3 regions of the Brevibacterium sp. NPDC056726 genome follow, and region 1 is predicted to be linked to each of the others. Evidence: riboswitches for the same ligand, from Rfam matches in the RefSeq annotation. Region 1 holds a riboswitch; each other region holds the start of a gene.
The links. A riboswitch is a leader RNA that binds a small molecule or an ion and turns the genes downstream of it on or off. The one in region 1 is predicted to bind thiamine pyrophosphate.
Positions count from the first base shown of each region.

Region 2: another riboswitch for thiamine pyrophosphate. It lies ahead of thiC (phosphomethylpyrimidine synthase ThiC); the one in region 1 lies ahead of ACFQ91_RS06495 (TenA family protein).
Region 3: another riboswitch for thiamine pyrophosphate. It lies ahead of ACFQ91_RS07990 (ECF transporter S component); the one in region 1 lies ahead of ACFQ91_RS06495 (TenA family protein).

Region 1 covers NZ_JBHTYZ010000003.1:36,241-45,825, reverse strand. Annotated here, with positions in the region: gene ACFQ91_RS06515 (HutD family protein) at 1-88, opposite strand, end outside; gene ACFQ91_RS06510 (alpha/beta fold hydrolase) at 175-1,119, shown strand; gene ACFQ91_RS06505 (VOC family protein) at 1,123-1,485, opposite strand; gene ACFQ91_RS06500 (RimK family alpha-L-glutamate ligase) at 1,598-2,608, shown strand; TPP riboswitch at 2,616-2,720, shown strand; gene ACFQ91_RS06495 (TenA family protein) at 2,717-3,388, shown strand; gene ACFQ91_RS06490 (dihydroxyacetone kinase subunit DhaK) at 3,429-5,132, opposite strand; gene ACFQ91_RS06485 (hypothetical protein) at 5,186-6,361, shown strand; gene ACFQ91_RS06480 (NAD(P)/FAD-dependent oxidoreductase) at 6,400-7,890, shown strand; gene ACFQ91_RS06475 (DUF418 domain-containing protein) at 7,939-9,270, shown strand; gene ACFQ91_RS06470 (hypothetical protein) at 9,254-9,585, opposite strand, start outside.
Region 2 covers NZ_JBHTYZ010000006.1:156,107-165,691, reverse strand. Annotated here, with positions in the region: gene thiC (phosphomethylpyrimidine synthase ThiC) at 1-1,332, opposite strand, end outside; TPP riboswitch at 1,329-1,439, opposite strand; gene ACFQ91_RS13780 (M18 family aminopeptidase) at 2,057-3,406, opposite strand; gene ACFQ91_RS13775 (DUF1684 domain-containing protein) at 3,652-5,229, shown strand; gene ACFQ91_RS13770 (M13 family metallopeptidase) at 5,382-7,376, opposite strand; gene ACFQ91_RS13765 (low molecular weight protein-tyrosine-phosphatase) at 7,502-8,062, shown strand; gene ACFQ91_RS13760 (copper resistance protein CopC) at 8,152-8,796, shown strand; gene ACFQ91_RS13755 (GPP34 family phosphoprotein) at 9,031-9,585, opposite strand, start outside.
Region 3 covers NZ_JBHTYZ010000003.1:371,237-380,821, forward strand. Annotated here, with positions in the region: gene ACFQ91_RS07985 (ABC transporter ATP-binding protein) at 1-1,036, opposite strand, end outside; gene ACFQ91_RS07990 (ECF transporter S component) at 1,036-1,665, opposite strand; TPP riboswitch at 1,691-1,799, opposite strand; gene ACFQ91_RS07995 (universal stress protein) at 1,872-2,834, opposite strand; gene ACFQ91_RS08000 (DUF4916 domain-containing protein) at 3,036-3,575, opposite strand; gene ACFQ91_RS08005 (MmgE/PrpD family protein) at 3,792-5,288, shown strand; gene prpB (methylisocitrate lyase) at 5,288-6,193, shown strand; gene ACFQ91_RS08015 (bifunctional 2-methylcitrate synthase/citrate synthase) at 6,190-7,311, shown strand; gene ACFQ91_RS08020 (enoyl-CoA hydratase/isomerase family protein) at 7,314-8,117, shown strand; gene ACFQ91_RS08025 (Ppx/GppA phosphatase family protein) at 8,148-9,113, shown strand; gene ACFQ91_RS08030 (glycerol-3-phosphate dehydrogenase/oxidase) at 9,296-9,585, shown strand, end outside.

The sequences.
Region 1 (9,585 bases):
CGTCGAGGGAGACGAGCTCGGTCGTCTCGCCCGCGCCGTTGGCCCAGGGAACAGGGACGATGTCGGCGAACGACGCGATGATCTCCATGGCATCCATCGTAGGTGCGCCCGCCGTCGTCAGCGCGGGTGAGGGGCTAGCCTGGGAGCACACGGACCTCCGGCAAGGAAGCAGCGATGACCGTTCCGCCCCGCCCTGACTCGTCTGACAAGTCAGATTCATCTGACACTTCAGGCTCGTCTCGCCCGCCGCACCTCGATCCCGGTGACGGCCTCACCGAGGAGATCGTCACGCTCGCCGACGGCCGCCGCATCCGCACCGTCACCGCAGGTGAGGCGCCTGGTCCGTGCATCGTCTTCGAAGCGGGCATGGGTGCCTCGGCGGCTGCCTGGACGCACATCCAACGGGAGGTCGCCACCCGCACCCGGACCGTGTCCTACGACCGCGCGAACATCGGCGGCAGCGCTGACGACCGGAGTCCGCGCAGTCTCGAGCGGATCGTCGACGACCTCGCCGAGGTGGTCGACCAGGTCGCCGGGAACACGCCGGTCGTCCTCGTCGGCCACAGCTGGGGCGGACCGATCGTCAGACTCTTCGCGCACCTCAACCCCGAGCGGGTCGCCGGGATGGTGCTCGTCGATGCGACCGCCTCGGCGATCCTCTCCCCTGCGGTCGCGGCCCTCAACGCCGGTTCGATGCGGCTCGGGTCGCTGCTCATCCGGGCCGGCCAGGGCGATCGCTTCACCCGAACGCTCCTGCCCGACGGGGCATCACCGCTGATCACCGAGGCGGATCTCGCCCTGTTCTGGCGCGACTCGCTCACCCAGCGGGCGATGCGCATGGCGCTGCGCGAGGAACGGCATGTCACCTCGTCGATCGCGCTCATGCGGATGCTCGAACGCGACGGCGGACCGGACGTGCCCGGCGTCGTCCTCCAGGGCGGTCGGCAGCGGGGACTGCTCGAGCGGCGGATGCGCTCGCGCCAGAACGCGGCGGCGGCGACGATCGTCGACGCGATGCCGCAGGGCAGGCTCGTCGTCCTCGAGGACGCCGGGCATCTCGTCACCCATGAGCGTCCCGATGCCGTCATCGACGCCGTCGACGACGTGCTGTCGCGCTGAGTCTCAGTTGACGCAGAGACAGAACGGGTGACCGGCCGGGTCGAGGAAGACGCGGAATGTCTCCCCCGGCTGGACGGCGGCCTTCCCGGCGCCGAGCCCGATGACCTCCGCCTCGGCGGCATCGAGGTCATCGACCATGACGTCGATGTGCATCTGCTGCGGGTGCTCCTGGCTCGGCCAGCTCGGGGCGTGGTAGTCCTCGACCTGCTGGAAGCAGATGGGCGGCCAGGAATCGGACGTGATCTCGGCCCATGTGCCGTCGTCGTCGACGCGGACCTGCCAGTCGAGGAGTTCGCCGTAGAACTGGGCGAGCTCACCAGCATCCGGAGCATCGAGAACGACCACGGGCTGCTTTGCGATAGCCATGGTCCTGAGTCTACGCCGCAGGGCGGACACGACCCAGGGAATCACCGACTCGATAGAATTGTTGAGCAATAACAGCGCACCTGCCAGAGCCACGGCGCATGAGAGGACTTCGATGAGCACGCACACCCTGCCGGTCGCGGACGGTCCCGCGGTCTACGTCATCCACGACAATCCCGAGTGGATCCCGCCGTTCGCTGACGCCTTCGCCGACCTCGGCGTCGAGCTCGTCGAGTGGCTGCTGCCCGGTGCCGCGATCGACCTCGCCGCCGCCCCGCCCGAGGGCGTCTTCTGGTCCCGACTCTCGGCATCGTCGCACACCCGCACGGACCCCCACGTCAAGGAGTACGGACGCGCGGTCCTCGCGTGGCTCGAGGCCGCAGGCCGCACCGTCGTCAACGGCTCGCAGGTCCTCGAGCTCGAGGTCAGCAAGATCCGCCAGCACCGCGTGCTCGCCGCGCACGGGATCGACGTGCCGGCCACCTCGGCGGCCTTCGGATCAGCGGCGATCGCCGAGGTGGCTGCCGGGTTCGCGCCCCCGTTCATCACGAAGCACAACCAGGGCGGCAAGGGACTGGGCGTGCGCCGCTTCGACTCGCACGCCGAGCTCGAGGCCGCCGTGGCCGACTTCGCCCCCGACGGGTCCACCGAGCCGATCGACGGCATCACCCTCGTCCAGGAGTACCTGCAGCCGGCCGCGCCGTTCATCACGCGCGCCGAGTTCATCGGCGGCCGCTTCCACTACGCCGTCGCCGTCGACGTCTCCGCCGGCTCCTTCGAACTCTGCCCCGCCGATGCCTGCGCCGTTCCCGGGACGGCCGGCAGCCTCGGCGACAGTCAGTTCACCCGGCGCGACGAGATCACCGCGGACACCCCGCTCATCGGTCGGCTCGAAGCGCTGCTCACCGAACTCGGCATCGACTTCGCCGGGGTCGAATTCATCGACACCGCCGACGGTCGCCAGGTCGTCTACGACATCAACACGAACACGAACTACAACGCCGAGGTCGAGGCCGGCGAGCGTGCGGCCGGCCGTCAGCCTGCCGCCGTCCGGCTGGCCGAGGTGCTCGGCGCGAAGCTCGAGGCCGCCCATCATGACGCAGCTGTGGCGGCACCGGTCGGCTGATAGTCTCGAACCACCACAGGGGAGCGCCGCGACCGGCGCTGAGAGTGCGCACGCAGACCCTTAGAACCTGATCCGGGTGACACCGGCGGAGGAAGATGGAGGCTCATCATGATCACAGTCGCGACCGGCGGAGCCGTGCCCGAGCTGCGGGCGAGCGCCGAGGCGGAGTGGACCGCGGCGACCCATCACCGGTTCGTCTCCGAGCTCTTCGCGGGCACCGTCGACGACGCGGTGATGGCGAAGTACCTCGTCCAGGACTACCAGTTCTTCGATGACTTCCTCTCGATGCTCGGCGCCAGCGTCGCCCACGCCGACACCATCACCGCGAAGCTCCGGTTCGCCCAGCAGCTCGGGTTCCTCGCCGCCGATGAGGATTCGTACTTCCTCCGCGCCTTCGCCGAGGTGGGGGTGGAGCCCGCGGACTACACCGATCCCCAGCTCACCGAGGTGACCGCGGGGTTCCGCGACGTCATGCGCGAGGCGGTCGCCGCGGCGTCGTACCCCGACGTCCTCGTCGTCCTCGTCATCGCCGAATGGCTCTACCTCGAGTGGGGCGAGCAGGATCGGGCCATGCCGAGCCGCGACCTCCACACCGGGTGGATCGACCTCCACCGCGGGGAGGCCTTCACCGGCTGGGTGCAGTTCCTCGTCGACGAACTCGAACGGGTGTACCCGCGCGGGGACGATGCGGCATCGGCTGCCGCCCGGCAGCGCCTGGCCGATCTGTGGCAGCGGGCCGTCGGGCTCGAACGCGCGTTCTTCGACGAGGCGTACCGGTGACCGCGCTGCCGGGCCAGGCTGCTTCTCGTACCGGCTAGGGCTACTTCTCGTAGACTTCGGCGGCAGCGGAGAAGAGGAGCGAGATGCCCACGGCTCCGGCGTCGGGTGTGCCGGCTCCGCGGCCGTCGACGTAGCTCGCCCGACCCCGCCTCGCCTGCATGTCGGCCGTCGCCTGTGCCGCCTCGGCGGCGGTCTGCGCCGCTGAGGCGAATCCCTTCCCGAACGCCGAGGCGGTGGGATGGAGGACGTCGACGACGGTCCGATCCCCGGTCTCAGCGCCGCCGACGCGCTGGATCGCCGCGCATCCGGCCGCCGTCGCCCGCTTCCAGAGGTCAGACGCGGTCTCGCGGTGGGTGTCGGCGTCGAGTTCGGCGTAACCGGCGCTGAGCTCGTGGAAGAGCAGGCCGAGGAGCGGTCCGCTCGTGCCGCCGACGCCGCCGAGGAACGCCGCTTCGGCTGCGGCGAATCCCGCGGCCTCGGAGGAGTCGACGAGTCGAGTGGCGTGGCGCAGTCCACCGCGGAGGTTGTCCCCGAAGTCCCCGTCACCGCCCACCTGATCGAGTTCCGTCAGATGGGCGTGCTGCTCCTCGACGAGTTCGGCGAACCGGCGGAGCACCGCGGTCTCGAGATCCGTGTCCCCACCGGCTGCCGTCCGCTGCCGCAGAGAGTCGGCGGTCGACGTCGGCTCCTGCGCACTCCGCGTCGCCGCTGCCGTCGGCACCGCCTCGGCGTGCGCGGAATCACCGCCGCGGGTGGGGAACGCCGCGGTGCGGGAGGCGGCGTTCCACCAGTCGAGCCAGGACGGCTGCAGGCGGGTGACGGTGAGGGAGAACCCGGTCATGTCGAGCGCGGTGACATAGCTGCCGACAAGGGACGCGGCGATCGACTCGCCTGCGGTCTCGAGGGCGGCACCGAGGGCGTCGTGGACATTGAAGAGTTCGATCTGGGTCGTCGCGCCGAGTCCGTTGACGAGGACGAGGAGCTCGTCGTCGGCCGGGGTGCCGGGAACCGCGGCGAGGAGCTCACGGCACATCCGGTCGATGAGAGCCTCGAAGCCGTCGTGCGGAATCGAGGTCGCTGCGCGCTCACCGTGGATGCCGACGCCGTATTCGAGGGTGCCCTCGGGAAGGTCGAACGCGGGCCGACCGGTGTGGGCATCGGTCTGGGCGCGAGCGGCCACGGCGAGGCTCCGGGACCGGGCGACCACCTCGGCGCCGAGGTCGGCAAGCTCGTCGAGACCCCACCCGGCGTCGGCGGCAGCGCCGAGGATCTTCTCGACGATGACGGTCGCCCCGGTGCCGCGGCGGCCGGTCTCGGTGTCGTCGCTGTCGGTGGCGATGTCGTCGTCGACGAGCACGGTCGCCACGGGGATGCCGGCGGCGCGGAGACGTTCGGCGGCGATGCCGAAGTTGATGACGTCGCCCGTGTAGTTCTTGACGATGTGGAGGACGCCGTCGGGGCCGGCCACCGCCTGCGACGCCGCGAAGATCTGCGCGTTGTGCGGTGAGGCGAAGACCTCACCGGGGACGGCGGCGTCGAGCATGCCCGGGCCGACGAAGCCGACGTGCATCGGTTCGTGACCGGAGCCGCCGCCGGAGACGAGGCCGACGGTCCGCGTCGGGGACTGCGCTGTCGAACTCACGAACAGGGGATCCTCGGTGAGCGCGACGAGATCGCTGTGGGCCCGGGCGAACCCGCGCAGCGCTGAGGGGATCGGGGTGGACGAGACGAAGAACGCGTTCATGACGGCCAGCCTAACGTCCGGTGATGCCGGGCACCACGTGGCACTATTGACCGATGAACGATTCCCCTGCCGAGTCCGGACGCATTCCGTTCGGGCTGTTCTGCCCCGAGATCATCGAGACCGTCCCGCCGCGGTTCTTCCCCACCACCGTGTGGGGGTACTTCGAAACGGAGAACGCGGACGGGGAGACCGGGTGGATCGAGCGCACCTCCGACGGGGCGTCGTACGCGACGATCCTCTCGCAGATCTCGGGCTTCCTCGTCGAAACCGAAGCCGCGAACGCGTGGGTCGATGACGAGGTGCCGATCGATGATGACAGCGCGGAGGATGGAGAAGCGCAGGACAGGACGTTGTCCCAGCTCAGCGGCGATGTCCTCGTCGAAGAGGCCTCGGCGGCACTGTCCCAGCTCACGGTCTTCCCGCTGCCGCCCGGGCATGAGGCCACCGGCCGCTACGTCGCCCTCATCTGCGATGACGACCCGTTCGAATCCGGCAACGTCGAACTCCTCACCGAGGATGTCAGCAGCGAGCTCGTCGAGGGGCTGCTCCGTGTGGCTCAGGCGCGGTTCGCCGAGACGCTCTCGTTCAGTCCCTTCGACGACGATGACGAGGAATCGGACGAAGACGAGGGCAGCGCCGGCCCGTCTGTGACGACCCCGGATGCCCCCGACGACTCCCTCCCGGGCGTGACGACGTTCGGTGAGCTCTTCGCCGGCTGGGTGTTCCTGCCTCTGCCGGATGACGTCGACGTCAGCGCCGTCTGGTCGCTCATCCTCACCACCGGCTCGGATGGCGGAATCCAGCGATACACCCGGCGCACGCCGCTGCTCGATGAGAACGTGCTCGCGGGTGCCCTGGCGCGGATGGTGTTCGAAGTCGAGGCGGGCCTCCTCGACAGTTTCGACGATGACGACGACCCCGCGCGGCTGACGCGGGAGACGCTGCCCGAACTGAGCTCCCTCGTCCCCGACGACTCACCGACGCGTCCGCTCGATCCGCGGATCGCCACGCTCGCGACGCGGGCCCTGCCCGCCGGTGAGACCCCGATCGTCGCGAGTCTCCTCCTCTTCGGCACCGATCGACTCGGGTCGAGCACCGTCCTCTGCGACTGGGTGACGACACCGGATGCGGTCGCCATCGGTGATGTCGAGTACGACGGCTTCGAAGAGCTCGGCCTCGCCCGCTCCGCATTGCGCGACCTCCTCCAGAACGGCCTCGGCGAGTTCTGAGGCACAAGCGACGTTCTGGCGCATGAGAGACTGAACCCATGAGCACTGAGCTGGATGTCGCTGTCGTCGGATCGGGTCCCAACGGTTTGGCCGCCGCCGTGACGATGGCCAGGGCAGGGCTGTCCGTCGAGGTCTTCGAAGCCCAGCCGACGATCGGCGGCGGAGCGCGCACCCTCGACCTCGGGCTCGCCCCGGGCATCACGAACGACATCTGCTCGGCCGTCCACCCGCTCGCGATCGCCAGCCCCTTCTTCGTCGACTTCGACCTGCGCGCCCGCGGCCTGGAGTTCACCACCCCGGAGATCTCCTACGCCCAACCGCTCGACGGTCAGCCCGCCGCGCTGGCCTTCCACGATCTTGCGACGACGGTCGACCACCTCGGCGAGGCCGGCCCGGAATGGGATCGGTTCTTCCGTCCCCTCCTCGACCGCGTCGACGACACGATCTGGCTCTCCCTCGGCGACAAGCGCTCGATCCCCCCGACCCTGCGCGACGTCGACGGGATCGCGAACATCGTGAAGTTCGGGATGCGTCTGCTCTCGCAGGCGAGCCCCGCGTGGAACATCCCGCTCTCCCACGAGACCACGCAGGCGCTCTTCACCGGTGTCGGCTCCCACGCGATCGGCCCCCTGCCGGGCATGGGCACCGCGGCCACGGCGACGATGCTCGCGACGATCGCCCACGCCGGCGGCTGGCCGTCCCCGATCGGCGGGTCGCAGGCGATCACCGATGAACTCGTCGCCGACCTCGAAGCCCACGGCGGCAGGGTCACCGCCGACGCCCGGATCAGCCACGTCTCCGATATGCCCGCGGCCCGCGCCTACATCCTCGACACCTCGGCGCTGAATGCCGCCCAGATCTTCTCCGGCCTCCTGCCCGCCCACGTCGACCGCGCCCTGCGGGCCTTCAAACACGGCAACGCCGCGGCGAAGGTCGACTTCGTGCTCAATGGTCCCGTCCCCTGGGCCGACCCGAACGTCGCCCGCGCCGGCACCGTCCACCTCGGCGGCACACGGGCGCAGATGGCCGAGGCCGAGGGCGACGTCGTCGCCGGGCGCATGCCCGACCACCCCGTCTGCCTCGTCTCCGACCCGACGGTCTTCGACCCCTCCCGCGAGGTGAACGGTCTGCGGCCGCTGTGGACGTACTGCCACGTCCCCTTCGACTGCCCGATCGACCCCGCCGACTACATCATCAGGCAGCTCGAGCGCTTCGCCCCCGGATTCCGCGACACGATCGTCGACTACCGGTCGGTGCCCGCCTCGGAGATGGCCGGACACAACCAGAACTACCAGGGCGGGGACATCGCCACCGGCATCATCACCTTCTACCGCATGCTCGCCCGCCCGCGGACGAACTGGGACAACTACAGCCTCGGGGTGCCCGGCGCCTACCTCTGCTCCGCGGCGACCCCACCGGCCCCCGGCGTCCACGGCATGAACGGCTGGTTCGCCGCCCAGCGCGCGCTCAAGCACCGCTTCGGCATCGACGAGACCCCGAGCCTCGCCCCGGAGACCGTGAGCCGGTAACCGCTCCAGCGACTCTGACTCTGCCCCTCCCCGCACGTTAGGCACCGCATGAGCCATCCGCCCCAGCCTCACCCCCAGCCACACCCTCAGCCGCACCCCCAATCCGCTCCCCCACCCACCGCGGGACCGCCTCGGCGCGCGTTCGCTCCCGACCTCGCCCGCGGCTTCATGCTCTGCCTCATCGGGATCGCCAACGTCTCGGCCTACCTGTGGGGCACGTCGAGCGCCGACTCCCTGACCGGCCATCCGCCGAGCGACTCCGCCCTCGACGTCGTGCTGTCCGTGCTCACGATCCTCTTCGTCGACGGCAGCATCTACCCGATGTTCGCGTTCCTCTTCGGCTACGGCATCGTCCAGTTCGCCCGCAACCGCACCGCCGCCGGCGACAGCCCCCAGTCGATCACGCGGATGCTCCTGCGCCGCCACCTCTGGCTCGTCATCTTCGGCTTCGTCCACGCCGCGCTCCTCTTCGGCGGCGACATCCTCGGCGCGTACGGCCTGTGCGGGCTCGCCCTCGGCTACCTCATCGTCAACGCGCGCGACCGCATCCTCACCATCACCGCGTGGGTGCTCACCGGCGTCCTCGTCCTCTTCGTCCTCGTCCAGATCGGGTTCGTCGCACTGGCGCTGGCCTTGGGCGGCGGGACCGACACCGAGGTGGCCGCCGGGTCCGACGGGGAGGACGTCGTCGCCGCGAACACGATCCTCGGCAGCCTGCTCACCCAGGGTGCGGACGAACCGAACTACCTGCTGGCCGCCGGCATCCGCCTCCTCGTCTGGGTGATGGCGACCGTGCTCAGCATGCTCGCGCTCACCGTGCCGATCACCATCATCCTCGGCGGACTCGCCGCCCGGCACTGGTGGATCGAACCGCGACCGGCGGAGTCGGGAACGGCACCCAACGCCGAGGCGGCCCGCCGTCCCCGTCTCGGCCTCGTCGCCGCGATCGGCGTTCCCGTCGGTGTCCTCGGGGCGCTGCCCCGGGCTCTTGCATACCTCGGCTGGGTGCCGGAGGACGCGGCGTTCGTCCAGCTCTTCAGCGGGCTCAGCTCCCTCACCGGCGCCTGCGCCGGCATCGGGTACGCGGCTCTGTTCGGCCTCATCGGGCTGCGCGTCCAGAACCGTCCGCCGAGGCTTCTGCTGCCTGTGGCCTACCTCGGCAAACGCTCGCTGAGCTTCTACCTCCTCCAGTCGGTGATCTTCGCCCCACTGCTCACCGCATGGGGCTTCGGCCTCGGCGGAACGTGGAACACGACCCCGGCGTTCCTCCTCGCCATCGGCGTCTGGCTCGTCTCGCTCGGCCTCGCGACGTGGTTGGAGAGGAAGAACGCCAAAGGCCCCGCCGAGGTGGTGCTCCGCCGGCTCACCTACGGACGGTGAGGCCGGGGTGAGCCACCCACGCGTACGCATCGTCGTCGAACGACCAATCGACGACCTCGGTGATGCCGCTGATCGCGTCGGTGAGCCAGTACGTCGTGTCGGGGTTCCATCCGGCCATGAGACTCGCCGTGTTGCAGTCGGTGTTGCCGCGGAAGGGCGCATCACCTCGTCCATCCACGATGCTGTCGTCGCTCACATCGATGACGACACCGGCGGTGCGCACGTACCCGGCCAGGCTGACATGGACGCCGTCGAACTGCTCAGCCACACGTGACCAGTCGGGGATGACCCAGCGACCCTTGCGTCCGGTGGCTT
Region 2 (9,585 bases), on a different contig from region 1:
GTCGTAGCCGGGCGCGATGTCCGTGACGAGCGGACCCAGGGTGTAGAAGGGGGCGCCGTCGCAGAGCTCCTGCTGGCGCTCGACGTTCTCCCGCACGAGATGGAGCGGAATGTGGCCGGGGCCCTCGACCATGACCTGGACGTCGTGCTCCCATGCCCGCTTCGTCAGCTCGGCGAGGGTGTCGAGTTCGGCGAACTGGGCGGCGTCGTTGGCGTCGGCGATCGAGCCGGGGCGCAGCCCGTCGCCGAGGGAGAACGCGACATCGTAGGCCGCGAAGATCTCACAGAGCTCGTCGAAGTGCGTGTAGAGGAAGTTCTCCTCATGGTGGGCCAGGCACCATCCGGCCATGATCGACCCGCCGCGGGAGACCATTCCGGTCACGCGGTCGGCGGTGAGCGGGACGTAGCGCAGCAGCACACCGGCGTGGACGGTCATGTAGTCGACGCCCTGCTCGCACTGTTCGATGACGGTGTCGCGGTAGATCTCCCAGGTCAGCGCCTCGGCGTCGCCGTCGACCTTCTCAAGCGCCTGGTAGATCGGCACGGTGCCGATGGGGATGGGGGAGTTGCGGATGATCCACTCGCGGGTGGTGTGGATGTCGTTGCCCGTCGAGAGGTCCATGAGGGTGTCGGCACCCCACTTCGCGGCCCACTGGAGCTTCTGCACCTCCTCGGCGATCGAGCTCGTCACCGCCGAGTTGCCGATGTTCGCGTTGATCTTGACGAGGAACGCCTTGCCGATGATCATCGGCTCGGATTCGGGGTGGTTGATGTTCGCGGGGATGATCGCGCGCCCGGCAGCGACCTCGGAGCGGACGAGTTCGACGTCGCACTGCTCGCGGATCGCGATGTAGCGCATCTCGGGGGTGATGATGCCCTGCCGGGCGTAGTGCATCTGCGTGACGGTGCGTCCGGGCTTCGCGCGCCGAGGCGTCCGGTCGGGCCCCTGCCACTGCTGGGAGGGTGCGCCGCGGCGGACGGCTGCCCGCCCGTCGTCCTCGATGAGGTGGCCGCGGGCCGCGTAGTCCTCGGTGTCGTCGCGGTCGGCGATCCACTCCGCGCGGTGCGGGGGCAGGCCCTGTTCGGGGACGGCGCCGGGCCCGACGGTGCGGTAGACGTGGACCGGCTCGTTGGGGCGGCCGTTCGTGTCGTCGAGGTCGATGCGGGTGACGGGCACGCGGATGCCGTGCTCACGGTCCTCGACCCAGGCCAGGGAATGGGTGGGGTACTGCTCGAGAGCGAAACCCGCGGGGGTGCTCGCGGAGTTCTCGGCCGGTGCCGTCGGGCGCGGGGCAACGGTGGGACGGGTGGTTTCTGGGGTGGGCGCAGTCATCTGCGATCCTCTCTTCCTCCGCCGGTATCAACCGGATCAGGTTCAACGGTCTCGAGCGGTCTCAGCTCGATCTCAGCCCTCTTCCGAAGGCCCCCGTGGGGTCACACAACGACTATCACGGTGTGGGCGCCGCCACAAAATCACCCGCGGCAGGTGTTCACTGCGCGAGACGGTGGACGCGCGGTCGCCCGATTTGGTGCCTCAGTTTCAGCGTGCCCAAGTGGACGCGCCCCAGTGGGTGTGCCCCGGTGGACGGGCTCCTGCCGACGTGCCTCGGTGGACGTGCCCAGCGGACGCGCCCTGGGGGAAGTACCCCAGTGGGCTCGCCTCGGATTCCTGCGCACGCTGGACGCCTGCGGCATCGTGCCTGCAGGCCTGCTTCCACGCGCATTGTGCGTGCGCGCCCCGCTCGCTGCGTCATCGTGCGTGCAGCATCGCGCCTCGGCGGACGCACTCCCGCGACTTCGCTGACGGGGTGTCTGCGGGCGTGCGCCGGTGCTCGTCCTCGGGGTGCTCGTTCAACGGCGAGCGTGAATATCGCCGCCTCGGCGAATCTGCCGGCGCTCGTTCAACACGGAGCGTGAATATCGCGTCTTTGGGGACGCGATATTCACGCTTCGTGTTGAGTGAGACTCAGGGGTGAGTGAGGCTCAGGGGTGAACGAGGCGCTGCGTTGAACGAGCAAGCGCTCGCCCCCTGTGTCGGCTCCCGCAGGCGCGGCGCCTCACGCCCCCTGGAGGAACGTTTTCGCGACCGCGCCGAGCGCGACGACGTCGCTGATCGCGCACATCTCCCGCGCCGAGTGCATCGAGTAGAGCGCCGGTCCCACATCGACCGTCGTCATGCCCATGCGGGTGGCCGTCAGCGGTCCGATCGTCGACCCGCACGGCACCGAGTTGTTCGAGACGAAGTCCTGGTACTCGACCCCGGCGGCTGCACAGGCGCGGGCCCACGTCGCCGTGCCGACGGCATCGGTGGCATACCGCTGCTGGGCGTTGAGTTTGAGCAGGGGCCCCGCACCCAGGCGCGGACGCACGTGCGGATCGTGGCGTTCGGGGTAGTTCGGGTGGGCGGCGTGTCCGGCGTCGGAGGACACGCACACCGAGGCGGCCAGTGCGGCGAGGTAGTCACTGCGGTTCGCCTCGGGGAAGAGGGCGGCGACGATCCGCTCGGTGACGTCGGAGAGGAACGGCCCGCTCGCGCCCGAGCGCGAGTTCGACCCCACCTCCTCATGGTCGAACCCGGCGAACAGGGCCACCGCATCGAGCGCCTCGGCGTCGAGGGACGTCATCGCGGTCACCCCGGCGTGGACGGAGAGGAGGTTGTCGAGTCTCGGGGAGGCGAAGAACTCGTCCGCGGCGCCGAAGAGCGCGGGCTCCTGCGCGGGGATCGTGTAGACGTCGTGGCCGACGATGAGTTCGGGGTCGACGCCGGCGGAGGCGGCGAGGATCTCGAGGACATCGGCCTCGGCGAGGTCGGCGAGACCGACGATCGGGGTCGTGTGCCGCTGCTTGTCGAGGGTGAGGCCCTCGTTGACCTGCCGGTCGAGATGGATCGCGAGCTGCGGGATGCGTGCGATCGCCGGCGTGTGCGCGAGGACGACGCTGCCGTCGGCGAGGCTGAGGCGCCCGGCGAGGGCGAGCTCCCGATCGAGCCACGAGTTGAGCAGCGGCCCGCCGTAGATCTCGACACCGAACTGGCGCACGCCTTCGGCGACGAACTCGTCACCGGGCTTGAGTTTGAACGCCGGCGAATCGGTGTGGGAGCCGAAGACCCGGAACGGGGGCACCGCCGAGGCGGTCGACCCGTTCGCGGTCGAATCGGCTTCCGCTGCGTCAATCCGCCCTGTCGGGGCCATCCAGGCGATGATCGCGCCGTCGCGGATGACGTAGTACCCGTGGCCGACCTCAAGGGTCCACGGCTGACGTTCGTCGAGTCGGGTGAACCCGGCGGCGTCGAAGCGCTCGGCCGCTGCGGCAGTGGCATGATAGGAGCTGGGAGAGGCCGTGACGAAAGCGGAGAGGTCGGCTGCGACCTGCGCGTTTGCTGTCTGATCCGTGGATGGAGTGCTCATCTGAACAGCCTATCCTTTGGGGTAGCTTCGACCACAGGGGCCGAAGCGCCAGCGGTCGCCCGAAGCGGACGATCAGCGGTCGTCCGACGTGGATGGTCAGCGGTCTCCCGCACCGGGCGGGCCGGCGGTCGTCCGACATGGACGGTCAGCGGTCGTCCGAACCGGGCGGGCCGGCGGTCGCCGAACGTCGACGGCCGGCGCGGACGAGCGTGCAACGACGAGTGAGAATGCGAGGAGTGTTCGACGTGAACCAATTCGTGGCCGAGTGGAATACGTGGCGGGACTCGCGGAACTCCTCGTTGGCGACGCCCTTCGGGTGGCTCAGCGTCGTCGGGCTCCACTGGCTCGACGAGGAGTCGACGTGGCCGGGAGCGCCGGGAACGTTCACCGTCGACGACGACGGCTGGGTCACCCTCGCGCTCGATCCCGGCACGAAGGCCGGCCCTGCGGCCGCGACCTTCGATCTGCTCAGTGCCCCCACCGAGGCGGCTCCCACCTCCCACGACCTCACCGACACCGGCCCCGGCACCAGGCCCGAGGCAGGCACCGATCCCCGTTCAGGCACCGACGCGGAATGGGAGTCCGGGTCGACGCGCACGGCCGTCCGCCTCGGCGCCGATGACATTCCGCTGCCGGAGTCTCCCCAGGTCAGGGTCGAGGACAACGGGTTCAGCGCGAAGCTGCCGACCGGCGGGTCGCTCGACTGGTTCACTGTCGGCCATGTCCTCTATGAGCTCATCGAACGCGGCGGTCGCCTCGGTGTGCGCATCCGCGACTCGAAGTCGCCGCTGCTCGCGAAGTTCGTCGAGGTCCCCGTCTTCGATCCGAACCGGGACTTCGTCTTCCTCGCCCGCTTCACCCCCTTCGACGAACCCGAGATCCGGCCGGTCGCCTCGGCGCAGGAGAACCTCACGCTCGAGACGATGCTCGTCGGCACCGTCACCTTTACCACGCCCGCCGGGGAGGTGTCGCTCGTGGCCTCGGGGTGCCCGGCGACGGGACTCCAGCTCGACTTCCACGATGAGACGAACGGGCGGTCGACGGCGGCGTGGCGGACCCTTGACCTCGGCATTCCCAACGCCGACGGGTCGCTCGTCGTCGACTTCAACCGTGCGGTCAACTACCCGTTCGCGTTCTCCGCGTTCGCAACCTGCCCGGCCCCGGTCGCCGGCAACGACGTGCCGTTCGCCGTCACCGCCGGTGAGCGCCGGCCCCCGTTCTTCTACTCAGAGGCCGGCATCAACGTGCCGTTCCTCTTCTACTCGTGGTGGGACGAGGACAGCGCCCGCGTGACCCGGCCGTGGTACGACCGGTTCGGGCTCGACATGACGATCCTCAACCCGAACGAGAACGATGAGGAGCAGTCCCTCGTCGGCTTCGACGGGGTCGCGATGTCCGGCGGCGACGTCACGCCGCTGACCCGGAAGGCCAGGTCGCGGCTCGTCAAGGTCGCCACCGACGCGCTGACCTCGCGCCTGCCGGTCATCGGGATCGGGGCGTACGCGGAGTTCCTCGTCACCGCCCAGCGGGAGCTGCGCGAACAGCAGGGATACGCCGAGGCGGCCCCGGAGATCCCCGCCCCCACGCCGGGTCGCCTGCAGATCGTCATGAACTCCGAACTCGATCCGCGGGCCGTCGGCCTCGACGTCGTCCACACGGATCCGACGGGTCTCATCGTCGCCGAGGTCGACCTCGAGCTGCCGCTCGAATCACGGTTCGCCGAGCTCGAGGAGTTCGCTGCCGCGCTGCGGGCGGGCTCGCCGATCGCCAGCTGGCAGGAGTTCGACTACCGGGTCGTCACGATGATCCGCCGCCACCGATGATCCGCCGCCACCGCTGAGCCGCGCGCGGGCCGGTGACCTCCGAGTCGGCCGGTGAACCTCGCATCGGCCGGCACGACCCCAGCAACACGAAGGGCGCTCAGCCACCCGGTGCAGGGTGGCTGAGCGCCCTCGAGGCTGCTGAGACCGGCCGCCTACCAGATGCTCACGCGCTGCTCGGGCGCGAGGTACATGCCGTCGGACTCCTCGACGCCGAACGTGTCGTGGAAGACCGTCATGTTCTTCACGACCTGGTTGCAGCGGAACTCCTCCGGCGAATGCGGGTCGATGCTCAGGCGGCGGATGCGCTCCTCGGTGCGCATCTTCGCCCGCCACGCCTTGGCCCACGCGGTGAAGAACGAGGCGGCCTCCTCCGGCGAGGGGGCGCGACCGAGTTCGAGTTCGAGGGCCTTCCACCCGATCGACAGACCGCCGAGGTCACCGATGTTCTCACCGACCGTGAGCGCGCCGTTGACGTGCTGTGAGGCCTCGAGCCCCGCGGGCACGAGCGCATCGTACTGGTCGATGAGCGCTGTCGTCCGCTCCTCGAAGCGCTCGCGGTCCTCGGCCGTCCACCAGTCGACGAGGTTGCCGTCGCCGTCGTAGCGCGAGCCCTGATCGTCGAAGCCGTGGCCGATCTCGTGGCCGATGACCGCGCCGATCGCCCCGAAGTTCGCCGCGACGTCACCGTCGGCGTCGAAGAACGGCGGCTGGAGGATCGCGGCGGGGAAGACGATCTCGTTCATCACCGGATGGTAGTACGCGTTGACCGTCTGCGGCGTCATCAGCCACTCGGTGCGGTCGATCTCCTTGCCGATGCGCCCCACCTGGCGGGCGTGCTCGGCGCGGGCGGCCCGCCGGACGTTGCCGACGAGGTCACCGGCGTCGACCGTCGCGGGGTAGTCGCGCCACACCTCGGGGTAGCCGACCTTCGGGGTGAACTTCGAGAGCTTGACGAGCGCGCGCTGCTTCGTCTCCTCGCTCATCCAGTCGAGCTCGGTGATCGACTTCTCGTACGCCTTGATGAGCATGGCGACGAGGTGGTCGATCGCCTCCTTCGCCGCCGGCGGGAACTCGGCGGCGACGTAGAGCTTGCCGACCGCCTCGCCGAGGAGGGACTCGACGAGCCCGACCCCGCGCTTCCAGCGCTCCCGGAGGGCAGGCGTGCCGGAAAGGGTGCGGGAGTTGAAGTCGAAGTCCTCCTCGACGATCTCGTCGGTGAGCAGCGCGGCGTTCGCCGAGAGCACCGACCAGCGCAGCCACGTCTTCAGGGTGTCGAGGTCGGTCTCAGCCCACACCGTGACCATGCCCTCGACGTACGAGGGCTGACCGATGATGACGGTCTCGAGCTCGCCGTCGGCATCGGCGGTCAGGGCGGACAGCCACGCATCGAAATCGAAACCCGGGCCGATCTCGCGCAGCTGGTCGACCGTGTACTTGTTGTAGGTCTTCTCCGCATCGCGCGTGGCCACTCGGTCCCAGTGGTGGCGGGCGAGTTCGGTCTCGAAGGCCATGATCTTCGCGGCCACCTCGGCGTCGGAGAGCCCTGCCGCGGTCCCGAGCCCGCCGAGCGCGGACATCTTCTGCACGTGCGCGAGGAACTTCGCGCGCACCTCGGCGAAGTCGTCGTTGAAGTAGTAGTCCTCATCGGGCAGGGAGATCCCGGCCTGGACGAGGTAGAGGGCGTAAATGTCGGAATCCTTCGCATCCGCGGTGACGTACCCGCCGAGCAGACCGCCGATGCCCTCGGTCTCGAGTCGGCCGAGGAGGTTCGCGAGCTCCGACTTCGATTCGGCGGCGTCGATCGCGGCGAACGTCGACTCGAGCGGGGTGACGCCGAGGCTGTTGATCCGCTCAAGGTCCATGAACGAGGTGAAGAGGTCGGCGACCTTCTGGCCTTCGGTGTCCGGCTCCTGCGGGGTGTCGGAGACGGACTCGATGATCTCGCGGACCTTCGTCTCCGCGGTGTCGAAGAGCTCGCGCATGGCACCGTCGCCTGCGCGATCGTCGGGGATGGTGAAGCTGTCGATCCAGCCGCCGTTGGTGTGGCGGAAGAGGTCGTCCTGCGGGCGGACGGAGCTCAGTTCGGCTGAGGCGGCGGCGTCCGAGGGCTCCGGATCGGCCGGTGCATTCGCAGTTTGTGATGTCATGGTGCAACAGTATCGTGACCGACGATGGGCATGGGCTGAGAAGTTCGCCGCGGGCCCGAGACCGCGGTGCCGTGGCGTCCGCGGGGCGATTGCGCCCATCGTGCCCGCTGAGAAGGAGGAGAAGTATGACCGCACCGTCCGTGGTGTTCGTGTGCACCGGGAACATCTGCCGCTCCGTGACCGCCGAACGCGTGCTCGAGCATCATCTCGAGGCCACCGGCGCCGAGGCGGTCGTCGACTCCGCCGGGATCAGCGACGAGGAGGACGGCAACCCGATCGATCCGCGGCAGGCGCGGGTGCTCGCGGCCGCCGGCTACCGCACCGACGACCACGTGGCCCGGCAGATCACGCCCGAGTGGCTGGCCGACCGGGACCTCGCCGTGGCGATGACCGCCCGCCATTATCGGGCGCTCGCAGCGATGATCGCCGACCTGCCCGCCGAGGTGCGTCCGGAGCTGCGGATGCTCCGCGAATTCGATCCGGAGGCCGGTGACGGACCCCGCCGAGGCGGCACCGGGGCCTCCCACGGAACCGGGCACCGCCTCGGCGAGGTGCCGGCTCCCGACGTCGCCGATCCGTGGTACGGGGGTCAATTGCAGGATTTCGAAGAAACTCTTGAGACAATGGAGAGGTCAGTGCCGGGAATCGCCGATCACCTGCACGCCAAGGCCGCGGAAACTCGGTGATCCCGCCGAGGGCCGCAGCGATGGTCCGATACTCCGACCGACCATGCGGTCGCCCACAAACCATGGCAAACGTTGAAGGAGAAACACGTATGACTCGCACACAGAGGTCTGCTCTCAGGCTCGTCTTCGCCGCGCTCGTCGTCGCCGCCATGAGCGTCTTCGCGGCCTCCCCGGCCAGTGCACACGACCAGCTGATCTCGACGAACCCCGAGGACGGGGCACAGCTCGACGAGCAGCCCAAGTGGCTCGAGATGGATTTCTCCGGTGAGATCCAGCAGGTCGGCACCGAGGTCAAGGTCATGGTCGACGGCACCGACGTCTCCGCAGGCGAGCTGACCACCGAAGGCAAGAAGCTGACCGTGGCGCTGCCCGACAACCTCAAGCCCGGGGCGTACAACGTCGTGTGGCGTGTCGTGTCCTCCGACGGCCACCCGATCTCCGGCGACTACTCCTTCACGATCGGCGACGCCGAGGGCGCCGGCGGCTCCGTCGAGCAGACGACGCAGGCCGGCCTCGGCGGCGCAGTCGTCGACAACCCCTCGGAGACCCCTGAGGAGCGCGGTCAGATCGGCGAATCGACGAGCGCTGACTCGGGCATGTCGATGCCGATGATCATCCTGCTCGCCGTCGGAGCGCTCGCGATCATCGTCATCGTCGTCCTCCTCATGCGCCGCAAGGCCCAGGGTCTGCCCGGCACGAAGAACGACGGAAACGGCACCGGCTCGGGTCAGTGAGCTGAGCCCGCCGCACCGCAGTTCCCCGGACGCATCGTCCGGGGAACTGCTGCATTCACCGGCAGATCCACCCGCAGCTCTTCCCTCGCCGAGGCGGCGGAACGGTCGTCGATCAAGGCGCAGTGCGGATAGCGGGCCGTGCACCGCCCGCTATCCGCACTCCGCCGTGATCCACGATGCGGACGGCGGTCGGACACTGGTGGCCGGTGCGCCGGATGGGTGGGGACGCGGGGTTCAGAGTCCGATCTGGGCGGCGATGCGGGTGCGGCGCTCGCCGCCGGCGATGACCTTCTCCCGTCGCGCCTCCCCGGATTCGGCCGCTGCCCTCCTGGCGGTCACCTCGGCGACGTCGAGGACGGCCTTGACCGAGGGAGTCGCCCATCCGGCCATCGCGATCTGCTGGACGTGCCCGGCGATCGCCGAGTTCCACGGTAGGGACGCCGACAGTTCGGGGAGCACCCCGGCGGCAGAGAGCAGTGCGATGATCGTGCCCGTGCGCGCATCCGGGCGCACGCGTCCCTCCATCACCGCCGCCAGCGTTTCGCACAGCTGCTCCTCGGGCTCGGGATCGACGACCCGCCACGACATCGTCGGGATGATGAAGAGGAACTTCGCGGTGTGCTGGGTGAGGATCCCGTGGTTGGAAAGCCGCACGAGGAGCACATCGTCGAGCCGCGGCAGCAGGACCGGGAGCACGTCGGCAAGCGGCCTAGCGTCCTGGCCGAGGAGCGCGATGACGTTGACGAACATCGGATCGTGGGGGCGCGGCACCTCGGTGGCGCGGATGAG
Region 3 (9,585 bases), 330 kb from region 1:
ACGGCCGCGCCTCCTTCGCCCCGGCGGCAAGCGGCCCCGCTGCGCGCACCTCACCGGAGAACTCGGGGATGAGGCCGGCCAGGGTCAGCGCTGTCGTCGACTTCCCGGCCCCGTTGGCGCCGACGATGCCGAGCGCCTCACCCGCCCGCACCTCGAGGTCGAGATCGGTCGCTGCGGGCACGGCTGCCCGCGGCCGGGCGACGCCCAGGCGCTCGCCGACGAGCACGGGGGACCCGAGTCGGTCCTGCGCTCCAGTTCTGCCCGGCATCGTCCAGCGGTCGGGGGCGGTGCGGGACCCGGATTCGGGCAGCCAGATCCCGGTGGTCCTGAGCACCTCGGCGAGTGCGGGGTCACCGAAGACCTCGTCCGGGGTGCCGTGGGCGACGACGCCTGTGCGGCCGAGGACGATGACGGTGTCGACCTCGTCGCTCCACAGGCTCACCCGGTGCTCGACGACGATCATCGTCGCCGCAGTGGACTCCTGGACCGTGAGGACGGCATCGCGGACCGCCCTCGCCGAGGCGGGGTCGATGTTGGCCGTCGGCTCGTCGAGGACGATCACCTCGGGTGCCATCGCGTGGATCCCGGCGAGCGCGAGGCGCTGCTTCTGGCCCCCGGACAGCGCCGCCGTCGGGTGGGACTGGGGAAGGTCGAGGCCCATGGCGGCCAGGGAGGCGTCGATCCGCGCGTCGACCACCTCGGCGGGCAGACCGAGGTTCTCCATTCCGAACGCGACATCGTCACCGATGCGGGAGAAGATCACCTGCGAATCGGGGTCCTGGAGGACGAGCCCGGTGACGCCTCGGCGGGGGTCGGGTGGGGCGTCGCCGACGAGGAGATCACCGGCTGACTCCCCGGCCTCAGTGGGAAGGACCCCGGCGATCGCATGGAGGAGCGTCGACTTACCCGCCCCCGACGGCCCCAAGAGGAGAACCTTCTCACCTGGGGCGATGTCGAGGTCGACGGGGCCGACGGCGAGGCTGTCCCGATCGGCGTGCCGCCACGAGTATCCGTGGGCGCGGATCGGCAGGCCCATCAGCGCACGCGGCCGGAGGCGAAGGAGCTCAGCGCCCCGGTCTTCGCGATCGCGCGGTAGGCGTACCAGGCGCCGATGCCGGAGATGACGACGCCGGAGATCATCGCGCACACCGCGTAGGCGAGCTGGAAGTCGAACTGCCATTCGGCGTTGTAGAGGATGTTCTCGCTCACGGCCATGAAGGTCGCGGCGACGAGTCCGGACAGCGCGGTCACCCACAGGGTGAACTTCCGGTAGCCGAAGGCGGCGAAGACGAGTTCGGCGCCGAGGCCCTGGAGGAAGCCCGACAGCAGCACGGTCGCCCCGAAGTGGGAGCCGAGGACGCCTTCGACGGCGGCGGCGAGGAGTTCGCACAGCAGCGCGGCTCCGGGTTTGCGGATGATCGCCCCGGCGAGCGGACCGGCGAGCACCCAGAGGCCGGCGATGAGGCCGATCGAGGGCGGGAAGGCCTGGAAGGCGAGCTCGATGCCCTTCCAGCTGGCGGCGAGCACCCAGAAGATCAGGCCCACGGCGATGCCGAGGACCGCGGTGACGACGTAGTCGACGACCCGCCACTTCTTCGTCGGCGGGGCCTGGGTGAATGCCGGTGCCGTCGTCGAGCGGGAACCGGGCGTGGTCGTGTTCGGCATAGCGCCTCCTCGTGTCTCAAGGAGGGGTAGAAGAGTCTCGACTTCCTTCGGCGGTGCTAGCCGCATCAGGTTCGAGGGTCTGCAGCGTCATCTGCACTCTCAGCGCCCTTGGCGGCGCTCCCCTGTCGTGTGCGCTCCACTGTACAACACCTGACGATCCCCGGCACCGCACGTCCGCGGGGCCGGGGATCTGGTGCGAACGGGACTCAGGCCGGAACGACCATGACCGGACCCTCGGCATGGTGGAGGACCCCGCGGGAGACCGATCCGAGCAGCGCGGACTTCACGGCCCCGCGGCCCCGGGTGCCGAGGACGGTGAGCTGCGCGGTCTTCGTCGCCGCGGACAGCAGCGCGGTGGCATCGCCGATGAGCGCCGAGGTGGACACCTGGAGCCCGGGGAACTGACTGCGCAGCTCTTCGGCGTCCTTGTCGAGTTCGGCTTCGATCTGCTGCTGCCGGCGGTCGGCGACGTCACCGCCGAGTTCGAGCTCCGGGTACCAGTAGAGCCATTCCTCCCCGGCCGGCAGCACCGTGACGATCTCGAGGTCGGCGTTGCGCGAAGCGGCCGCCTCGGCGGCGGTGAACATCGCGATCCGCGCGCCCTCGGACCCGTCGACGGCGACGACTACCGGGCCGGTCGTGTCCCCGCGGTGCGCCGAATGGCGGGGGACGACGATCGTCGGGCAGTGGGCGTGCGGCGGCAGCGCGGTCGAGACCGACCCGAGCATGCGGCCCATGAAGCCGCCGCGTCCACGCGCCCCGACGATGATGACATCGGCGTTGGCGCTGAGGTTGACGAGCACACCGGCGGCGTCACCGGATTCGACGGCGTACGTCACCGGTCCGGGATGATCGGCGAGGAGTTCGGCCGCCTCGGCGAGGGTCTTCTCCGCTGCCCGCATCGCGGCTTCGTCCTCGGGTTCGGACGGGATCGAGGCCATGTTCGGGTAGATCATCAGGGGCATCGTGAAGGCCGTGACGACGGTGAGGGGAACGTCTCGGTGCAGCGCCTCGGCGGCACCGTAGCGCAGGGCAAGGGCTGCGAGCTCGGATCCGTCGAAGCCGACGAGGACGCCGAGGTTGTCGGTGAGTCCGGAATCGGAGGCGCGGGTGTCGGTCGGGCGGGCCTCGGCCGGGTTCGCGGCGGACGAGCGGGAGTCAGCAGTCATGGCAGTCCTTCCATCGGGGCCTGACCAACCCTGACGGGGACGACGGCCCCGAAAACCGTGTGCCGTCCTCGTCGCCCTCAGTGTACCCAAGTGTTTTCTACAACGTGTAGAAGACCGCGAGGCGGACGGATTCCTCTCGCGTGCGGCGCGTGCCCACGGCCTCGGCGCGTGCTCACGGCCTGCGCCAGGGGGAGGGGTGCGTCAGACGGCGAAGCCGAGGTAGCTCAGGGCTGAGCGGATGATGTGCTCCTGGCCGTGGGAGAGCTCGGCGACGATGTCGGAGCGCAGCGCCTCGGTGGGGGTGAGCCAGTCGAGGCTGAGCGCATCGGCGCGCGGGGTGCATTCGCCGCGGACCTCCATGACGAAGCACATCGAGATCGCGTGCTGGCGCGGGTCGTGGAGGAGCGAGGTGCCCTCGGTGGGGAAGTACTCGGCGATGTGGAACGGGGCGATGGCCGGCGGGACGACGGGCAGCGCCATCGGGCCGAGGTCGTTCTCGGCATGCCGGAGCAGGGCCTGGCGGATGCTCTCGTGGTAGCGGATGCGTCCGCCGACGACCTCGCGACCCAGGGTGCCGTCGTCGAGGCGGCGCAGCAGGAGGCCGATCTCCTCGACATCGCCGGCCTCTCCGACGCGGACGGGGATGGCATTGACATAGGGGATGGGGAGACGGCGACGAAGCTGGGCGAACTCGTTGTCGTCGAACCAGTTCTCGTCGAAGTCGAGGGCAGTGCGGGTCATATCCCGATTGTGTCACAGTTCACCTCGACGGACGGGTGGGAGGAGGGGGGTCGAGGCGGCTCATGCCGGTCGGGTAAAGTATCTTGATGTCAAGATAAAACTCCGGCCGGGCCGCAGCGTCGCAGTGACGTGGCCTACAGTTGAGTCAACCACTCTCCGGCCAGCGGCGGTCGTGACATGGCCCGCAGCGGTCAACGACGATTGAAGGGATTGTCCATGATTGATCATGAGGTCCGTACCCACAAGAGCTCAGAGAACCTGGCTCGTGAGGATCAGCTCGCCTGGAAGATCGCCGAGGTCGCCTCCGACCCGACGCCCGTCGATCCCGAGGTCACCGAGATGGTGATCAACCGCGTCATCGACAACGCCGCCGTCGCGGCCGCCTCGGTGAACCGTTCGGCCCCCACCCACGCCCGCGAGCAGGCACAGGCGCACCCCTTCACCCCGGGTGCGACGATCTTCGGACTTCCCCTCGCCGAGCGCTTCTCCCCGGAGTGGGCGGCCTGGGCCAACGGCGTGGCCGTGCGCGAACTCGACTTCCACGACACCTTCCTCGCCGCCGAGTACTCCCATCCCGGTGACAACATCCCGCCGATCCTCGCCGTCGCCCAGCACATGGGCATCGGGGGAGCGGACCTCATCAACGGCATCGCCACCGGGTACGAGATCCAGGTCGACCTCGTCAAGGGCATGAGCCTGCACCAGCACAAGATCGACCATGTCGCCCACCTCGGCCCCTCGGCCGCGGCCGGCATCGGGGCGATGCTCCACCTGCCCACCGAGGTGACCTTCCAGGCAATCCAGCAGGCCCTGCACGTGACGACGGCGACCCGCCAGTCCCGCAAGGGTGAGATCTCCTCGTGGAAGGCCCACGCACCGGCCTTCGCCGGGAAGATGGCCGTCGAGGCCGTCGACCGGGCGATGCGCGGTGAAGGCGCCCCGAACCCGATCTACGAAGGCGAGGACGGCTTCATCGCGTGGATCCTCTCAGGCCCCGAGGCCCGCTACACGATCCCGCTGCCGGGCAAGGGCGAGGCCAAGCGCGCCATCCTCGACACCTACACCAAGGAGCACTCCGCCGAATACCAGGCGCAGGCGCTCATCGACCTCGCCCGCAAGCTCGGCGGTGAGATCGAGGACCTGACGAAGATCAAGCGCATCATCATCCACACCTCGCACCACACGCACAACGTCATCGGCACCGGCGCGAACGATCCGCAGAAGATGGATCCGAAGGCCAGCCGCGAGACGCTCGACCACTCGATCATGTACATCTTCGCCGTCGCCCTCGAGGACCGCGGCTGGCACCATGAGGACTCGTACACCCCCGAGCGGGCCGCCCGTCCCGAGACCGTCGAGCTCTGGCACAAGATCGAGACGACCGAGGATCCCGAGTGGACCCGCCGCTACCACTCGACCGACCCGAACGAGAAGGCCTTCGGCGGCCGCGTGGAGATCGAGTTCGAGGACGGGTCGACTCTGACCGACGAGATCGCCGTCGCCGACGCCCACCCGCTCGGTGCCCGCCCGTTCGTCCGCGAGAACTACGTCGAGAAGTTCCGGACGCTCTCCGCGGGCATCCTCACCGAGGCCGAGGCGAACCGCTTCCTCGACCTCGCCGAGAACCTCGAGAGCCTCGACGCAGCGGGCGTGGGCCAGCTGAGCTTCGCCGTCGAAGGGCTGAAGCACAGCGGTTCGAAGGGCATCTTCTGATGCTCGGGGCAACGACCACACCGGCCGAGCGCCGGAAGAGGTTCCGCGAGCTCCTCGCCGGCGACGAGATCGTCCAGTTCCCCGGCGCGATCAACCCGATCAACGCCCAGATCATCGAGCAGATCGGCTTCGAGGGCGTCTACATCTCCGGGGGCGCGTTCTCCGCAGCCATGGGCGTGCCCGACATCGGTCTGACCACCCTCACCGAGGTGGCCGACCACGGTCGTGCGATCGCCCGGGTGACGAACCTGCCGACGTTCATCGACGCCGACACCGGCTGGGGCGAGGCGATGAACGTCGCCCGCACCGTCCAGGAGTTCGAGGACGCAGGCATCTCCGGCATGCACCTCGAGGACCAGGTCAACCCGAAGCGGTGCGGCCACCTCGACGGCAAGGAGGTCGTGACCACGGTCGAGATGACCAAGCGCATCGCGGCCGCCGTCAAGGGCCGCCGGGATGAGAACTTCGTCATCTGCGCCCGCACGGACTCCCGTGCGGGAGAGGGACTCGATGCCGCGATCGACCGGGCGAAGGCCTACGTCGACGCCGGTGCCGACATGATCTTCCCCGAGGCGATGCGCGACTTGGATGAGTTCGAGCGCTTCGCCGCCAGCGTCGACGTGCCGATCCTGGCGAACATGACGGAATTCGGAAAGAGCGAACTGTTCACCACAGAGCAGTTGGCGAACGTCGGGGTCAAACTCGTGATCTACCCGGTCACGACCCTGCGTCTCGCCATGGGTGCGATCAAGTCGGGCCTGCAGACGATCCGGGACAAGGGCACCCAGGTGGACCTGCTCGAGGGGATGCAGACCCGCGCGGACCTCTACGACACCATCGACTACGCCGCGTACAACGACTTCGACGCGGCCGTATTCAACTTCTCACAGGAGGGTCACCAGTGACCGAAGAAATCAAGAAGGGCCTCGCCGGAGTCGTCGTCGACACCACGGCCGTCTCGAAGGTAGTCCAGGAAACCAACTCGCTGACCTACCGCGGATACCCCGTGCAGGAGCTCGCGGCCAAGCGCAACTTCGAGGACGTCGCCTACCTCATCTGGAACGGCGAACTGCCCACCGAGGAGCAGCTGGCCGAGTTCAAGGCCCGTGAGCACGCCCAGCGGGAGATCTCGCCCGAGCTCGTCGACATCATCCTCGGCCTGCCCAAGGACGCTCACCCGATGCACGTCGTGCAGACCGCGGTCGCCTACCTCGGCGCCGTCGACCCCGAGGCCGACGTCGAAAGGCCCGAGGCCAACCTCGCGAAGGCCGAGCGCCTCTACGCGCAGCTGCCGACGATCGTCGCGATCGACCACCGTCGCCGCCACGGGCTCGACCCGGTGGCGCCGACGAAGGACCTCGACTATGCGGCGAACTTCTTCAAGATGGTCTTCGACGAGGTTCCCGCCGACGAGGTCGTGCGCAGCTTCGACATCTCGATGATCCTCTACGCCGAGCACTCGTTCAACGCCTCGACGTTCACCGCCCGCGTCATCACCTCGACGACCTCCGACCTCTACTCGGCCGTCGCCGGTGCCGTCGGTGCCCTCAAGGGACCCCTGCACGGCGGCGCGAACGAAGCCGTCATGGCGATGCTCGAAGAGGTCGGCACGGCCGATAAGGCCTCGGCATGGATCGACGACGCCCTGGCCCGCAAGGCGAAGATCATGGGCTTCGGACACCGCGTGTACAAGAACGGCGACTCGCGCGTGCCGACCATGCGCAAGGCCTTCGAGGAGATGGCCGAGGTCAAGGGCGCGACCGACCTCCTCGACCTCTACAACACCTTCGAAGAGGACTTCGTCTCCCGCAAGGGCATCTATCCGAACCTCGACTACCCGTCGGGTCCGGCCTACCACCTCATGGGATTCGACACCGAGCAGTTCACGCCGATCTTCGTCATGGCCCGCATCACCGGCTGGACCGCGCACATCTTCGAGCAGCAGGCCTCGAACGCGCTCATCCGCCCGCTCAGCGCCTACGACGGTCAGCCGCAGCGCGAAGTCCCCGACAGCCGGGGCTGAGCATGAGCACCGACGGTCGGTCCACCCCGGGCCGGTACCGTCCGGTCGACCTCGAGGGTTTCGACTTCACCGTCACCGGTGGCGTCGGGACCCTCGTTCTCGATCGGAGGGAGAAGCGCAACGCCCTGTCCCGGGCGATGTGGCGGGCTCTGCCGGAGATCATCGCCGGCGTCGACGCCGATGACACGATCGCAGCGCTGATCATCACCGGTGCCGGCGGGCACTTCTCCGCCGGATCGGACATCGCCGACCTCGACGTCCCCATCGCCGACTTCTGGGAGCTCAACTCCTCCGCCGAGGCGGCCCTGGCCTCTGCGCGGACCGTGACCATCGCCGCGATCGAGGGCAACTGCGTCGGCGGCGGCACCGAGATCGCCGCCGCCTGCGACATCCGCATCGCCGCCCCCGGGTCGACGTACGGGGTCACCGCTGCGAAGCTCGGACTCGTCTACCCGCCGGGACCGACGAGGAGTCTCGCCCGCGTGCTCGGCGACGCGTGGGCACGGTACCTGCTGCTCACGGCCTCGATCGTCGACGTCGACCAGATGCAGCGCCTCGGCTTCATCCACGAGACCGCGGACGACCCGCTCGCCCGCGCCCAGGAGCTGGGGGAGCGCATCGCGTCCCTGTCCCAGCTCAGTCAGATCGGGGCCAAGGCCGTCCTCGACGGCGAGTTCGACGGAGGCGGGCAGCCGCCTCGGTGGCTCGATGAGGCCTACCGGGCGGAGATCGCCCGCGGCCAGGAGGCGTTCTTCGCCAAGAAGACCCCCGAGTTCGGCTTCAGCGCAGGCGACTGGCGGGGCTGAGGAGCCCCTGCCGCGGGATACACTGAGCCAATGCGCCTCGCCGTCCTCGATATCGGATCCAACAGCGTCCACCTCCTCGTCGTCGATGCCCACGTCGGGGCACCGCCGCTGCCGGCGACCTCGCACAAGGAGATCCTCCGCCTCGCCGAGTACCTCGGCCCGGACGGCTCGATCGGTGAGGAGGGCCAGCAGCGGCTGCGCGACTTCGTCGCCGAGGCAGTCGAGATCGCCGAGGACCAGGGCGCGGAGCAGATCCTCGCCTTCGCCACCTCGGCGGTCAGGGACGCCCCCAACGGTGAGGAGCTCATCGCCTCGATCAGCAAGCAGATGGGCGTCACCCTCACCGTCATGTCCGGCAGGGACGAGGCCCGGGTGACGTTCCTCGCCGCCCGCCGCTGGTTCGGATGGTCGGCCGGGAAGATCCTCCTGCTCGACATCGGCGGGGGCTCGCTCGAGATCGCCGCGGGCCAGGACGAGTATCCGCAGGCGGCGGTCTCCGTCCCGCTCGGGGCCGGACGCACGTACGCCGACTTCCTGCCCGGGGAGATCCCCGACGCCGAGGACATCCACCGGCTGCGCAAGTACGCCCGCGCCCAGATCGGGCGCATCGCCGGGGAGATCAACCGCGTCGGCACCCCCGACCACGTCGTCGGCTCCTCGAAGACCTTCCGGTCGCTCGCCCGCATCGCCGGAGCCGCCCCGAGCGGGGACGGCATCTACGTCCCGCGCAAGCTCTTCCGCCGCGACCTGCCCGGCATCATCGACACCCTGTCCGCGCGCACTCCCGCCGAGCGCGCCACACTGCCCGGGGTCTCCGAGGCCCGCGCCGGTCAGGTGCTCGCCGGCGCCATCGTCGCCGAGGCGGCCTTCACGATCTTCGACATCACGGTGATGAACATCTCCCCATGGGCGCTGCGCGAAGGCATCATCATGCGGAAACTCGACCTGTTGGATTCGGCGGAGACCACCTCGGCGATGGGCAGAACCGCCGACTGAATCGATGGCCGGTCTCACAGTCGGATCTGTTCCCATTTGCTCTCCGCACCTGTTAGCTTGTGATTACCGGCCAGTCACCTTCGGCCGGCCGCCACGGGGCAGATTCCCCGATCTCTGGAGGCAAGAGCGCAATGCGAAACGGCGAGCTATCCCCCTCGTTCCGTGAAGAATCCCTGCACACCATGGAAGCGACGAGTCCGGACGACCCGCTCGACGTCTTCGTCGTCGGGGGAGGGGTGACGGGAGCGGGCTCCGCCTTCGACGCCGCCACCCGCGGACTCAAGGTCGGCGTCGTCGACGCCCACGACTGGGCCTCGGGCACCTCCTCGCGGTCCTCGAAGCTCATGCACGGGGGACTGCGCTACCTCGAGATGCTCGACTTCAAACTCGTCGCCGAGGCGCTCAAGGAACGTGACCTGCTGCTCACGCACACCGCACCCCACCTCGTCGAACCCGTCGCGTTCGTCTTCCC